4 regions of the Lysinibacillus sp. JNUCC-52 genome follow, and region 3 is predicted to be linked to each of the others. Evidence: a T-box and tRNA genes for the amino acid it is inferred to sense, from the RefSeq annotation. Region 3 holds a T-box; the other regions hold tRNA genes.
What was found. The T-box of region 3 lies ahead of JNUCC52_RS20575 (valine--tRNA ligase). A T-box ahead of a tRNA ligase gene usually reads a tRNA of that ligase, here a tRNA-Val.
Positions count from the first base shown of each region.

Region 1: it encodes a tRNA-Val, which carries the amino acid that the T-box ahead of JNUCC52_RS20575 (valine--tRNA ligase) is inferred to sense. The anticodon was not compared.
Region 2: it encodes a tRNA-Val, which carries the amino acid that the T-box ahead of JNUCC52_RS20575 (valine--tRNA ligase) is inferred to sense. The anticodon was not compared.
Region 4: it encodes a tRNA-Val, which carries the amino acid that the T-box ahead of JNUCC52_RS20575 (valine--tRNA ligase) is inferred to sense. The anticodon was not compared.

Region 1 is NZ_CP065546.1:2,530,268-2,533,449, reverse strand. It holds rRNA gene JNUCC52_RS12585 (23S ribosomal RNA) at 1-837, shown strand, start outside; rRNA gene rrf (5S ribosomal RNA) at 907-1,022, shown strand; tRNA gene JNUCC52_RS12575 (tRNA-Val) at 1,036-1,111, shown strand; tRNA gene JNUCC52_RS12570 (tRNA-Met) at 1,137-1,211, shown strand; tRNA gene JNUCC52_RS12565 (tRNA-Asp) at 1,218-1,290, shown strand; tRNA gene JNUCC52_RS12560 (tRNA-Thr) at 1,303-1,375, shown strand; tRNA gene JNUCC52_RS12555 (tRNA-Tyr) at 1,385-1,468, shown strand; tRNA gene JNUCC52_RS12550 (tRNA-Trp) at 1,481-1,554, shown strand; tRNA gene JNUCC52_RS12545 (tRNA-His) at 1,592-1,667, shown strand; tRNA gene JNUCC52_RS12540 (tRNA-Gln) at 1,680-1,754, shown strand; tRNA gene JNUCC52_RS12535 (tRNA-Lys) at 1,776-1,848, shown strand; tRNA gene JNUCC52_RS12530 (tRNA-Leu) at 1,857-1,941, shown strand; tRNA gene JNUCC52_RS12525 (tRNA-Gly) at 1,995-2,069, shown strand; tRNA gene JNUCC52_RS12520 (tRNA-Leu) at 2,075-2,163, shown strand; tRNA gene JNUCC52_RS12515 (tRNA-Arg) at 2,179-2,255, shown strand; tRNA gene JNUCC52_RS12510 (tRNA-Pro) at 2,279-2,355, shown strand; tRNA gene JNUCC52_RS12505 (tRNA-Ala) at 2,369-2,444, shown strand; tRNA gene JNUCC52_RS12500 (tRNA-Ser) at 2,456-2,548, shown strand; tRNA gene JNUCC52_RS12495 (tRNA-Phe) at 2,561-2,636, shown strand; tRNA gene JNUCC52_RS12490 (tRNA-Gly) at 2,640-2,713, shown strand; tRNA gene JNUCC52_RS12485 (tRNA-Ile) at 2,718-2,791, shown strand; tRNA gene JNUCC52_RS12480 (tRNA-Asn) at 2,804-2,880, shown strand; tRNA gene JNUCC52_RS12475 (tRNA-Glu) at 2,882-2,953, shown strand; gene JNUCC52_RS12470 (nitric oxide synthase oxygenase) at 3,174-3,182, shown strand, end outside.
Region 2 is NZ_CP065546.1:3,796,261-3,799,442, reverse strand. It holds tRNA gene JNUCC52_RS18770 (tRNA-Phe) at 1-31, opposite strand, end outside; tRNA gene JNUCC52_RS18765 (tRNA-Asp) at 69-144, opposite strand; tRNA gene JNUCC52_RS18760 (tRNA-Met) at 148-222, opposite strand; tRNA gene JNUCC52_RS18755 (tRNA-Ser) at 276-368, opposite strand; tRNA gene JNUCC52_RS18750 (tRNA-Ile) at 381-457, opposite strand; tRNA gene JNUCC52_RS18745 (tRNA-Met) at 465-538, opposite strand; tRNA gene JNUCC52_RS18740 (tRNA-Ala) at 565-640, opposite strand; tRNA gene JNUCC52_RS18735 (tRNA-Pro) at 662-738, opposite strand; tRNA gene JNUCC52_RS18730 (tRNA-Arg) at 748-824, opposite strand; tRNA gene JNUCC52_RS18725 (tRNA-Leu) at 840-928, opposite strand; tRNA gene JNUCC52_RS18720 (tRNA-Gly) at 934-1,008, opposite strand; tRNA gene JNUCC52_RS18715 (tRNA-Leu) at 1,056-1,140, opposite strand; tRNA gene JNUCC52_RS18710 (tRNA-Lys) at 1,166-1,241, opposite strand; tRNA gene JNUCC52_RS18705 (tRNA-Thr) at 1,249-1,324, opposite strand; tRNA gene JNUCC52_RS18700 (tRNA-Val) at 1,328-1,403, opposite strand; rRNA gene rrf (5S ribosomal RNA) at 1,414-1,529, opposite strand; rRNA gene JNUCC52_RS18690 (23S ribosomal RNA) at 1,632-3,182, opposite strand, start outside.
Region 3 is NZ_CP065546.1:4,158,464-4,161,645, reverse strand. It holds gene JNUCC52_RS20575 (valine--tRNA ligase) at 1-1,417, opposite strand, end outside; T-box leader at 1,597-1,920, opposite strand; gene JNUCC52_RS23240 (YszA family small membrane protein) at 2,025-2,219, shown strand; gene JNUCC52_RS20570 (valyl-tRNA synthetase) at 2,196-2,882, opposite strand; gene JNUCC52_RS20565 (SRPBCC family protein) at 3,020-3,182, opposite strand, start outside.
Region 4 is NZ_CP065546.1:3,803,757-3,806,938, reverse strand. It holds tRNA gene JNUCC52_RS18905 (tRNA-Ile) at 1-35, opposite strand, end outside; tRNA gene JNUCC52_RS18900 (tRNA-Gly) at 39-112, opposite strand; tRNA gene JNUCC52_RS18895 (tRNA-Phe) at 118-193, opposite strand; tRNA gene JNUCC52_RS18890 (tRNA-Asp) at 231-306, opposite strand; tRNA gene JNUCC52_RS18885 (tRNA-Met) at 310-384, opposite strand; tRNA gene JNUCC52_RS18880 (tRNA-Ser) at 438-530, opposite strand; tRNA gene JNUCC52_RS18875 (tRNA-Ile) at 543-619, opposite strand; tRNA gene JNUCC52_RS18870 (tRNA-Met) at 627-700, opposite strand; tRNA gene JNUCC52_RS18865 (tRNA-Ala) at 727-802, opposite strand; tRNA gene JNUCC52_RS18860 (tRNA-Pro) at 824-900, opposite strand; tRNA gene JNUCC52_RS18855 (tRNA-Arg) at 910-986, opposite strand; tRNA gene JNUCC52_RS18850 (tRNA-Leu) at 1,002-1,090, opposite strand; tRNA gene JNUCC52_RS18845 (tRNA-Gly) at 1,096-1,170, opposite strand; tRNA gene JNUCC52_RS18840 (tRNA-Leu) at 1,218-1,302, opposite strand; tRNA gene JNUCC52_RS18835 (tRNA-Lys) at 1,328-1,403, opposite strand; tRNA gene JNUCC52_RS18830 (tRNA-Thr) at 1,410-1,485, opposite strand; tRNA gene JNUCC52_RS18825 (tRNA-Val) at 1,489-1,564, opposite strand; rRNA gene rrf (5S ribosomal RNA) at 1,575-1,690, opposite strand; gene JNUCC52_RS18815 (cysteine desulfurase family protein) at 2,247-3,182, opposite strand, start outside.

The DNA.
Region 1 (3,182 bases), 1.6 Mb from region 3:
CCCCGTGGAGCTTTACTGTAGCCTGATATTGAATTTTGGTACAACTTGTACAGGATAGGTAGGAGCCAGAGATCTCGGAGCGCCAGCTTCGAAGGAGGCGTCGGTGGGATACTACCCTGGTTGTATTGAAATTCTAACCCATGCCCCTTAGCGGGGCAGGAGACAGTGTCAGGCGGACAGTTTGACTGGGGCGGTCGCCTCCTAAAAGGTAACGGAGGCGCCCAAAGGTTCCCTCAGAATGGTTGGAAATCATTCGTAGAGTGTAAAGGCACAAGGGAGCTTGACTGCGAGACCTACAAGTCGAGCAGGGTCGAAAGACGGGCTTAGTGATCCGGTGGTTCCGCATGGAAGGGCCATCGCTCAACGGATAAAAGCTACCCCGGGGATAACAGGCTTATCTCCCCCAAGAGTCCACATCGACGGGGAGGTTTGGCACCTCGATGTCGGCTCATCGCATCCTGGGGCTGTAGTCGGTCCCAAGGGTTGGGCTGTTCGCCCATTAAAGCGGTACGCGAGCTGGGTTCAGAACGTCGTGAGACAGTTCGGTCCCTATCCGTCGTGGGCGTAGGAAATTTGAGAGGAGCTGTCCTTAGTACGAGAGGACCGGGATGGACACACCGCTGGTGTACCAGTTGTCTTGCCAAAGGCATCGCTGGGTAGCTATGTGTGGACGGGATAAGTGCTGAAAGCATCTAAGCATGAAGCCCCCCTCAAGATGAGATTTCCCATTACGCAAGTAAGTAAGATCCCTCAAAGACGATGAGGTAGATAGGTTCGAGGTGGAAGTGTGGTGACACATGGAGCTGACGAATACTAATCGATCGAGGACTTAACCAAAAAAAGTTTGAAACATTCAATGAAACGTTTATCCAGTTTTGAGAGAATAAGTTCTTTCAACTGAATAAGTGAAGTGATGATGGCAAAGAGGTCACACCCGTTCCCATACCGAACACGGAAGTTAAGCTCTTTAGCGCCGATGGTAGTTGGGGGCTTCCCCCTGTGAGAGTAGGACGTCGCTTCGCTTGTTTTTTATGTGGAGGATTAGCTCAGCTGGGAGAGCATCTGCCTTACAAGCAGAGGGTCGGCGGTTCGAGCCCGTCATCCTCCACCATTTTAATATCAAAGTATTATATTGTCGCGGGGTGGAGCAGTGGTAGCTCGTCGGGCTCATAACCCGAAGGTCACAGGTTCAAATCCTGTCTCCGCAACCAAATTATGGTCCCGTGGTGTAGCGGTTAACATGCCTGCCTGTCACGCAGGAGATCGCCGGTTCGATCCCGGTCGGGACCGTCTTTTTTATTTGCCGGTGTAGCTCAGTTGGTAGAGCAACTGACTTGTAATCAGTAGGTCGTGGGTTCGACTCCTATCGCCGGCATCAGCCCTTGGAGGGGTAGCGAAGTGGCTAAACGCGGCGGACTGTAAATCCGCTCCTTAGGGTTCGGCGGTTCGAATCCGTCCCCCTCCACCAGTTTTTTATTTTAGGGGCATAGTTCAACGGTAGAATAGAGGTCTCCAAAACCTTTGGTGTGGGTTCGATTCCTACTGCCCCTGCCAAATTTTTTTAGATTAAACTACTGTTATAGTTCATATGGCGGTTGTGGCGAAGTGGTTAACGCATCGGATTGTGGTTCCGACATTCGTGGGTTCGATTCCCATCAGTCGCCCCATATAATTAATATTGGGGTATAGCCAAGCGGTAAGGCAACGGATTTTGATTCCGTCATGCCTAGGTTCGAATCCTAGTACCCCAGCCATTTTTCATTTATTAATAATATGAGCCATTAGCTCAGTTGGTAGAGCATCTGACTTTTAATCAGAGGGTCGAAGGTTCGAGTCCTTCATGGCTCATCATATTTGCGGGTGTGGCGGAATTGGCAGACGCACTAGACTTAGGATCTAGCGCCGCAAGGCGTGGGGGTTCGACTCCCTTCACCCGCACCATTTATTTTATTTACAAATTACATAATTGCCAGGATAAATAATCTTATGCACATGCGGAAGTAGTTCAGTGGTAGAACACCACCTTGCCAAGGTGGGGGTCGCGAGTTCGAACCTCGTCTTCCGCTCCAAATGTGCCGGGGTGGCGGAACTGGCAGACGCACAGGACTTAAAATCCTGCGGTAGGTGACTACCGTGCCGGTTCGATTCCGGCCCTCGGCACCATTTTTTAAATATTAAGCGCCCGTAGCTCAATTGGATAGAGCGTCTGACTACGGATCAGAAGGTTGTGGGTTCGACTCCTGCCGGGCGCGCCATAAAAAGATAAGATAGACAGTAACGGAATGTAGCTCAGCTTGGTAGAGCACTTGGTTTGGGACCAAGGGGTCGTAGGTTCGAATCCTGTCATTCCGACCATCTTTTAAAATTTGGGGCCTTAGCTCAGCTGGGAGAGCGCCTGCCTTGCACGCAGGAGGTCAGCGGTTCGATCCCGCTAGGCTCCACCATATTTATTTCCGGAGGTATACCCAAGTCTGGCTGAAGGGATCGGTCTTGAAAACCGACAGGCGGGTAACACCGCGCGGGGGTTCGAATCCCTCTACCTCCTCCATTTTCTTTTTTCGGGTCAGTAGCTCAGTTGGTAGAGCATTAGATTGAAGCTCTAAGTGTCGGCGGTTCGATTCCGTCCTGACCCACCATATGCGGGTGTAGTTTAATGGTAAAACCTCAGCCTTCCAAGCTGATGTCGTGAGTTCGATTCTCATCACCCGCTCCAAAGAGGGCCTATAGCTCAGCTGGTTAGAGCGCACGCCTGATAAGCGTGAGGTCGATGGTTCGAGTCCATTTAGGCCCATTAAAAAATTATTCCGAAGTAGCTCAGTTGGTAGTAGCACCTGACTGTTAATCAGGTTGTCGCAGGTTCGAGTCCTGCCTTCGGAGCCATGGCCCCTTGGTCAAGCGGTTAAGACACCGCCCTTTCACGGCGGTAACACGGGTTCGAATCCCGTAGGGGTCATCTAGTAAAGCATGTAGCATATTGTTGCTACATGCTTTTTCTTTGTAATTTTTTAAGCTATTCATTTAGTTTTTATAAAATTTTGATGGAGAATTTTTGACTATTGATTTAAATTTGAACAAAGTATTTCATATATAAAAGATGTATGTTTTCTAATGAATTTTTTCATGGAGAATTTATTTCTATTCATCTAATATGAGGGTAGATGGAGGAAAACGACATGAAACTA
Region 2 (3,182 bases), 360 kb from region 3:
TCTAATGCTCTACCAACTGAGCTACTGACCCATATACTTCTTACTAAGTTATCAACTTATTTAAAAAATGGCGGTCCCGACCGGGATCGAACCGGCGATCTCCTGCGTGACAGGCAGGCATGTTAACCGCTACACCACGGGACCATTTGGTTGCGGGGGCCGGATTTGAACCAACGACCTTCGGGTTATGAGCCCGACGAGCTACCACTGCTCCACCCCGCGAAAATACTATTTATTATATCGAGTTGTTAGCACACCATTTACTAAATAAAAACTGGAGGAGGTAGAGGGATTCGAACCCCCGCGCGGTGTTACCCGCCTGTCGGTTTTCAAGACCGATCCCTTCAGCCAGACTTGGGTATACCTCCGTAGTATATAAATGGTGGACCTTGCAGGACTCGAACCTGCGACCGGACGGTTATGAGCCGTCTGCTCTAACCAACTGAGCTAAAGGTCCTTTAAGATGGCGGCGGAGGGAGTCGAACCCACGACCTTTCGGGTATGAACCGAATGCTCTAGCCAGCTGAGCTACACCGCCAGGATCTTTATACTGGTTATAAATTATGGTGGAGCCTAGCGGGATCGAACCGCTGACCTCCTGCGTGCAAGGCAGGCGCTCTCCCAGCTGAGCTAAGGCCCCATAATTATATGTGTTAGGAAATGGTCGGGAAGACAGGATTCGAACCTGCGACCCCTTGGTCCCAAACCAAGTGCTCTACCAAGCTGAGCTACTTCCCGTTCATTTATTGGCGCGCCCGGCAGGAGTCGAACCCACAACCTTCTGATCCGTAGTCAGACGCTCTATCCAATTGAGCTACGGGCGCTTACTATTTAAAAAATGGTGCCGAGGGCCGGAATCGAACCGGCACGGTAGTCACCTACCGCAGGATTTTAAGTCCTGTGCGTCTGCCAGTTCCGCCACCCCGGCACATTTGGAGCGGAAGACGAGGTTCGAACTCGCGACCCCCACCTTGGCAAGGTGGTGTTCTACCACTGAACTACTTCCGCATGTGCATAAGATTATTTATCCTGGCAATTATGAAATTAAAAATAAATGGTGCGGGTGAAGGGAGTCGAACCCCCACGCCTCGCGGCGCTAGATCCTAAGTCTAGTGCGTCTGCCAATTCCGCCACACCCGCATATTATTGTTGGCAATTATAAAAATGGTGAGCCATGAAGGACTCGAACCTTCGACCCTCTGATTAAAAGTCAGATGCTCTACCAACTGAGCTAATGGCTCAAAAAAATGGTGCCGGCTATAGGAATCGAACCCACGACCTACTGATTACAAGTCAGTTGCTCTACCTGCTGAGCTAAACCGGCATATGGTGGAGGATGACGGGCTCGAACCGCCGACCCTCTGCTTGTAAGGCAGATGCTCTCCCAGCTGAGCTAATCCTCCTGGGTATTATGCCTAGCGACGTCCTACTCTCACAGGGGGAAGCCCCCAACTACCATCGGCGCTAAAGAGCTTAACTTCCGTGTTCGGTATGGGAACGGGTGTGACCTCTTTGCCATCATCACTAGACTATTTACGGCTTTCAATATACATCGTATCTTGAAACCCTTAGGTTGAAAGTGTTATTCTTTCAAAACTGGATAAACGGTTCATTGAATGTTTCAAACTTTTTTGGTTAAGTCCTCGATCGATTAGTATTCGTCAGCTCCATGTGTCACCACACTTCCACCTCGAACCTATCTACCTCATCGTCTTTGAGGGATCTTACTTACTTGCGTAATGGGAAATCTCATCTTGAGGGGGGCTTCATGCTTAGATGCTTTCAGCACTTATCCCGTCCACACATAGCTACCCAGCGATGCCTTTGGCAAGACAACTGGTACACCAGCGGTGTGTCCATCCCGGTCCTCTCGTACTAAGGACAGCTCCTCTCAAATTTCCTACGCCCACGACGGATAGGGACCGAACTGTCTCACGACGTTCTGAACCCAGCTCGCGTACCGCTTTAATGGGCGAACAGCCCAACCCTTGGGACCGACTACAGCCCCAGGATGCGATGAGCCGACATCGAGGTGCCAAACCTCCCCGTCGATGTGGACTCTTGGGGGAGATAAGCCTGTTATCCCCGGGGTAGCTTTTATCCGTTGAGCGATGGCCCTTCCATGCGGAACCACCGGATCACTAAGCCCGTCTTTCGACCCTGCTCGACTTGTAGGTCTCGCAGTCAAGCTCCCTTGTGCCTTTACACTCTACGAATGATTTCCAACCATTCTGAGGGAACCTTTGGGCGCCTCCGTTACCTTTTAGGAGGCGACCGCCCCAGTCAAACTGTCCGCCTGACACTGTCTCCTGCCCCGCTAAGGGGCATGGGTTAGAATTTCAATACAACCAGGGTAGTATCCCACCGACGCCTCCTTCGAAGCTGGCGCTCCGAGATCTCTGGCTCCTACCTATCCTGTACAAGTTGTACCAAAATTCAATATCAGGCTACAGTAAAGCTCCACGGGGTCTTTCCGTCCTGTCGCGGGTAACCTGCATCTTCACAGGTACTATAATTTCACCGAGTCTCTCGTTGAGACAGTGCCCAGATCGTTACGCCTTTCGTGCGGGTCGGAACTTACCCGACAAGGAATTTCGCTACCTTAGGACCGTTATAGTTACGGCCGCCGTTTACTGGGGCTTCAATTCGCAGCTTCGCTTGCGCTAACCACTCCTCTTAACCTTCCAGCACCGGGCAGGCGTCAGCCCCTATACGTCACCTTACGGTTTTGCAGAGACCTGTGTTTTTGCTAAACAGTCGCCTGGGCCTATTCACTGCGGCTCTCGTGCGCTTGCACGCTCAAGAGCACCCCTTCTCCCGAAGTTACGGGGTCATTTTGCCGAGTTCCTTAACGAGAGTTCTCTCGCACACCTTAGGATTCTCTCCTCGACTACCTGTGTCGGTTTGCGGTACGGGCACCTCTCACCTCGATAGAGGCTTTTCTTGGCAGTGTGAAATCAGGAACTTCGTCCATACGGACTCGCCATCACAGCTCAACGTTACAGTGTGCGGATTTGCCTACACACACGCCTTACTGCTTGGACGCGCACAACCAACGGCGCGCTTACCCTATCCTACTGCGTCCCCCCATTTCTCAAACGGTGAGGAGGTGGTACAGGAATATCAACCTGTTGTCCATCGCCTACGCCTATCGGCCTCGGCTTAGGTCCCGACTAACCCTG
Region 3 (3,182 bases):
ATTCTTCATTTGCCTCGTCTGGCCAACCCATTGTAGAAAACGGCCATAGTGCAGATGAGAACCATGTATCTAATACGTCTTCATCTTGTGTCCAATTTTCTGCATCAGCAGGGGCTTCTTTCCCTACGTAAATCTCACCTGTTTCATTGTGATACCAGGCAGGAATTTGATGTCCCCACCATAGTTGGCGAGAGATACACCAGTCACGGATATTCTCCATCCAACGAGAATATGTGTTTTCAAAACGAGAAGGTACAAAATTCACTTTACCTTCCTCATCTTTTTGAAGCTCTAAAGAAGCATCTGCAAGTGGTTGCATTTTAACGAACCATTGTGCAGATAGGTAAGGTTCAACAACCGCACCAGAACGTTCAGAGTGTCCTACAGAGTGCATATGCTCTTCAATGTTAATTAAGACACCCGCTTCTTGTAAATCTGCTACGATTTGTTTACGACATTCAAAACGATCCATGCCATTATATTTACCAGCAAGTTCATTCATTGTGCCATCTTCATTCATAACAAGAATACGTTCTAAGTTATGGCGGTTACCAACTTCAAAGTCGTTCGGGTCATGGGCTGGAGTCATTTTTACAACGCCTGTACCGAATTCCATATCAACATAATCATCTGCTACGATTGGAATTTCACGACCGACAATCGGTAAAATAACTGTTTTACCAATTAAATGTTGATAACGCTCATCTTTCGGGTGAACTGCTACGCCAGAGTCACCTAGCATTGTTTCGGGGCGAGTTGTTGCCACTTCCACAAAGCCTGAGCCATCTGCTAACGGGTATTTCATATGGTAGAATGCACCTTGAACATCCTGATAGATTACTTCAATATCAGATAAGGCTGTTTTCGCTGCTGGATCCCAGTTAATAATACGCTCCCCGCGATAAATTAAGCCTTTTTCATATAATTGAACGAATACTGTTTTAACTGCATCTGATAGACCTGCATCGAGTGTGAAACGTTCACGAGAGTAGTCTAATGCAAGGCCAAGCTTCGCCCATTGTGCGCGAATGTGTCCAGCATACTCTTCTTTCCACTCCCACGTTTTTTCTAGGAATTTTTCACGTCCTAAATCATAACGTGTAATATTATCTTCACGCAATTTTGCTTCTACTTTTGCTTGAGTTGCAATACCTGCATGGTCCATTCCTGGTAACCAAAGTGCATCATAACCTTGCATACGCTTCATACGGATTAAAATATCTTGTAGCGTTGTATCCCATGCGTGCCCAAGGTGTAATTTACCTGTTACGTTCGGCGGTGGAATAACGATGGAATAAGGTTCTTTTCCGCTTTCAGGTTGTGCTTCGAAAAATTTACCTTGTAACCACCATTCATAGCGACCTGTTTCAATTGATTGTGGATCATATTTCGTTGGCATTGCAATGTTTTCTGTCATATTGTCTCCTCCTGTTGTAAATAATTTTTGACATACGTCAGCTTTGGCAAACTAGATAACCACTCGTCTTGATTTTTTCAGTGTATTCTCACCAAATAAATCCGTGACAATTGCACGTGGCTTATTTACTAAAAAAACCTATACATCTTTTTAGCAAATAAAAAAACTCCTATCGTCTACAAAAGGACGAAGGAGTTTAAGTTCGCGGTACCACCTTTAATTCCAGTATTTTAAGATTAGTACTTTTGCATCCCACAATTCATCATTTAATAAGTGCTCTCTAAATGCCCTTATCATTTCAAAATAATGATATGCTTGATTTACTTAAGCTTATAACAGCTGGCTCTCAATTCGTTAACGGTGTTTAACCGGCTTTAACTACTACTAGTTCACTAAAGCTGCTCAAGGGCTACGTTCAATTACGCACAAATAGAAACTTTTCAGCTACCGTTTCCTCTCTATAATTGCACAAATAATTTACTCTTCCCTGTCATAGCATCCATATTCGATTTTACACATTGTACCGCAATTTCATATATTTTTTCAAGTGATTTCGTTAATTTCAGCTAGTCTTAAAAAGTAAATAGAAAAGGAAGTGACTATTCAAATGCGACGACGTAAGTATAACCCTTGGCTTTTACCACCTTGGCTACGACAATTCCGCTTTTATTGTAGAACAATTATTGTACCGATTTGTGGTTTTCAGTTTATACGTGTCATCATCATTCCAACTTCTGGCGATCTTCTCATCTTATTACTTTTACTACTTCTATGCTATTTACTTTTGAAAGATATCATTTGATACACGAACTTTAAGTGGTGTATAACCTTCTGTTAAATCCCATATCATAGACGGTACTTCATGCCAAGAACTTGATTCTCTCACAGCTGTATGGCTTGAAGATTCTCTAAGGACGATTTTTTGCTCGGCAGGTGCAGCTTGTTTCGGTTTTGCAGTTGCTGCACTAGCTTCTATCGTTGTCGGTTGCTTTACTTGAACAGATTGCGCAACAAATGTAGACTCATCCACTAATTCTTGGGGCGTAGCTTCTACAAGTTTTTCTATAACAGCATCGACTTGTTCGACTACTGGCGTCGATTCGCTAAACGTACTTGTCACTGTCCATTCTAGTTGACACTTTTGATTGGTAAGAATCGGACGAATGTCTTTTATCATTAAGTCCTCAATTGCAGCCTCTTTTGGTAAATCGACATTTAATGGGACTGCATACTCAAAATAACCTGTGTCTCCTTGCACATCAAGCGCATCAATACGGATTAAATCTTCAGCATCCATAAATGTTTGCATGTCTTGAAAATCAAAGCGTACATGTGCTGTAATATGATAAATACCATTTAATCTTAACGAATCTTCTAATTGCATTGACTGCCATTGTGGCTTTATCTGCACAGCCGCAATTTCTGTTGGGCAACCGTACCCTGGAAAACAAAATGTCTCACGCATATTCCATGTTTTCTGTTCGATAATAATCCCTCCCTTTGCATCATATGAATGGCAAGTGGAATATATACTACTCAACTAGCAAGTTAGTGTTCATATAAAAAGCATGCCCGAATTAAAATCAGGCATGCTTTTTATAATTATACGTTAACCATTTTAATTTTATTAGCTACGCGATCCGTTAATACTTGAGTAGCTTTTGGAACGATTGGCTTAAAGATAGGGTTTAATACAGGTCCAGCTAAGCCACCTGCTATAACTTCTAAAAAGCCTGTCATTTTTGTATTGTCTGCATCAATGCTT
Region 4 (3,182 bases), 350 kb from region 3:
CAGGCGTGCGCTCTAACCAGCTGAGCTATAGGCCCATTTGGAGCGGGTGATGAGAATCGAACTCACGACATCAGCTTGGAAGGCTGAGGTTTTACCATTAAACTACACCCGCGTATATGGTGGGTCAGGACGGAATCGAACCGCCGACACTTAGAGCTTCAATCTAATGCTCTACCAACTGAGCTACTGACCCATATACTTCTTACTAAGCTATCAACTTATTTAAAAAATGGCGGTCCCGACCGGGATCGAACCGGCGATCTCCTGCGTGACAGGCAGGCATGTTAACCGCTACACCACGGGACCATTTGGTTGCGGGGGCCGGATTTGAACCAACGACCTTCGGGTTATGAGCCCGACGAGCTACCACTGCTCCACCCCGCGAAAATACTATTTATTATATCGAGTTGTTAGCACACCATTTACTAAATAAAAACTGGAGGAGGTAGAGGGATTCGAACCCCCGCGCGGTGTTACCCGCCTGTCGGTTTTCAAGACCGATCCCTTCAGCCAGACTTGGGTATACCTCCGTAGTATATAAATGGTGGACCTTGCAGGACTCGAACCTGCGACCGGACGGTTATGAGCCGTCTGCTCTAACCAACTGAGCTAAAGGTCCTTTAAGATGGCGGCGGAGGGAGTCGAACCCACGACCTTTCGGGTATGAACCGAATGCTCTAGCCAGCTGAGCTACACCGCCAGGATCTTTATACTGGTTATAAATTATGGTGGAGCCTAGCGGGATCGAACCGCTGACCTCCTGCGTGCAAGGCAGGCGCTCTCCCAGCTGAGCTAAGGCCCCATAATTATATCTGTTAGGAAATGGTCGGGAAGACAGGATTCGAACCTGCGACCCCTTGGTCCCAAACCAAGTGCTCTACCAAGCTGAGCTACTTCCCGTTCATTTATTGGCGCGCCCGGCAGGAGTCGAACCCACAACCTTCTGATCCGTAGTCAGACGCTCTATCCAATTGAGCTACGGGCGCTTACTATTTAAAAAATGGTGCCGAGGGCCGGAATCGAACCGGCACGGTAGTCACCTACCGCAGGATTTTAAGTCCTGTGCGTCTGCCAGTTCCGCCACCCCGGCACATTTGGAGCGGAAGACGAGGTTCGAACTCGCGACCCCCACCTTGGCAAGGTGGTGTTCTACCACTGAACTACTTCCGCATGTGCATAAGATTATTTATCCTGGCAATTATGAAATTAAAAATAAATGGTGCGGGTGAAGGGAGTCGAACCCCCACGCCTCGCGGCGCTAGATCCTAAGTCTAGTGCGTCTGCCAATTCCGCCACACCCGCATATTATTGTTGGCAATTATAAAAATGGTGAGCCATGAAGGACTCGAACCTTCGACCCTCTGATTAAAAGTCAGATGCTCTACCAACTGAGCTAATGGCTCAAAAAATGGTGCCGGCTATAGGAATCGAACCCACGACCTACTGATTACAAGTCAGTTGCTCTACCTGCTGAGCTAAACCGGCATATGGTGGAGGATGACGGGCTCGAACCGCCGACCCTCTGCTTGTAAGGCAGATGCTCTCCCAGCTGAGCTAATCCTCCTGGGTATTATGCCTAGCGACGTCCTACTCTCACAGGGGGAAGCCCCCAACTACCATCGGCGCTAAAGAGCTTAACTTCCGTGTTCGGTATGGGAACGGGTGTGACCTCTTTGCCATCATCACTAGACTATGTTTGGTTTCTAATTTACTACATATTCATGAAACCTTTATGTATGTCGTTTTGAAGTTGTTTACCTGTCCTTCAAGACAAGAATTATTGTATAACGATTATCAACATATTGCAACCCTTTTTTATAAAAAAAAGAAATTATTACTTTTTGAAGATATTTTTGTTATGTGAGAGAAATTATCGCTCTGCTAATCATTATAGCAATTGTTTTTTCAAAAGAAAACATTTTATTAATAAAAATAAAAACTTTATCGTATAAGCACATAGTAAAAGCATGCTAAAGAAAACTAACAAACAAAACTACTACCCTTTTTGCAGTCTAGCGATACACAACAAGCGCGCATATTACGAATGTGCCTGTGTACAGTTTCCCCAATAGATTTTTATTTGAAACTACTTGGATAGATATTAGATAAAAACTTTAATATTCTACCCTTCAATGTATTTCCTAATCATATTTAAGAAAAGCCTTTGATTTTCACTGAAAGTGGGGACTCTAAGTGAAAATCTAAAGCTTTTTTATAAAATATTTTACTAACATTTATATTTCCGTTTAGTATTTTACAAAAACATTAGTAAGAGCAGCAACTAACTGATCAATTTCTTCAAATGATGTTGTTGGTCCAAAGGAAATTCTAAAAAATTGGCGTGCCTCCTCCATCGTATAGCCCATTGATAAAATTGCCTTTGTACCAGACTCACTGTGAATATCACAAGCACTCCCCGTTGAAATACAAATACCTGCTTCGTTTAATTTTAACAACACATATTGCCCCTCTACTTTTTCCATTATCAAGCCGCATATACTAGGCAGTTGATTGTTACATTCAATCAACTGACAAGTTGACGGTAAATTGTTTCGTAAATATTGGCGCAGTAATTCATAATGTTGACGCTCATATTGATAGTTTTCAATAGCTGTCGCAAATGCAACAATGGCAGGTGTATCTAATGTTCCTCCTCGTAAACCTCGTTCATGCGTTACACCAGGCGTTAATGCTGGAACTCGAATTTTCGGATTGATAAAAATAGCCCCACATCCTTTTGGTCCTCCTATTTTATGGGCTGAAACCGTTATCGCATCTACATTTGCACTAAATGAATATGTTGCTAGTTTACTAAATGACTGCACACAATCCACATGAAAAAATATATTTGCATTATTTGCTATTTCGACGATTTCCTCTACAGGTTGGATGGAACCTATTTCGGAATTTACATGCTGAATCGTTATTAATGCTGTATCTTCCCTTATTGCTTTTCGAACTTGTTCTACATCAATACACCCATTTAGCTGTAAAGGTAATTTCGTGATGGCAAACCCCATTTTTTCAAGTGTATTTAATGCTGCATGAACTGATGTATGTTCAGCCTGGGATGAAATAATATGCTTACCCTGTTTTGCAGCTAAAGCTAGTGACAAAATTGATAGTATATTTCCCTCTGTGCCGCTCCCAGTAAAAATTATCCCATTCCGTTCAACGCCGAG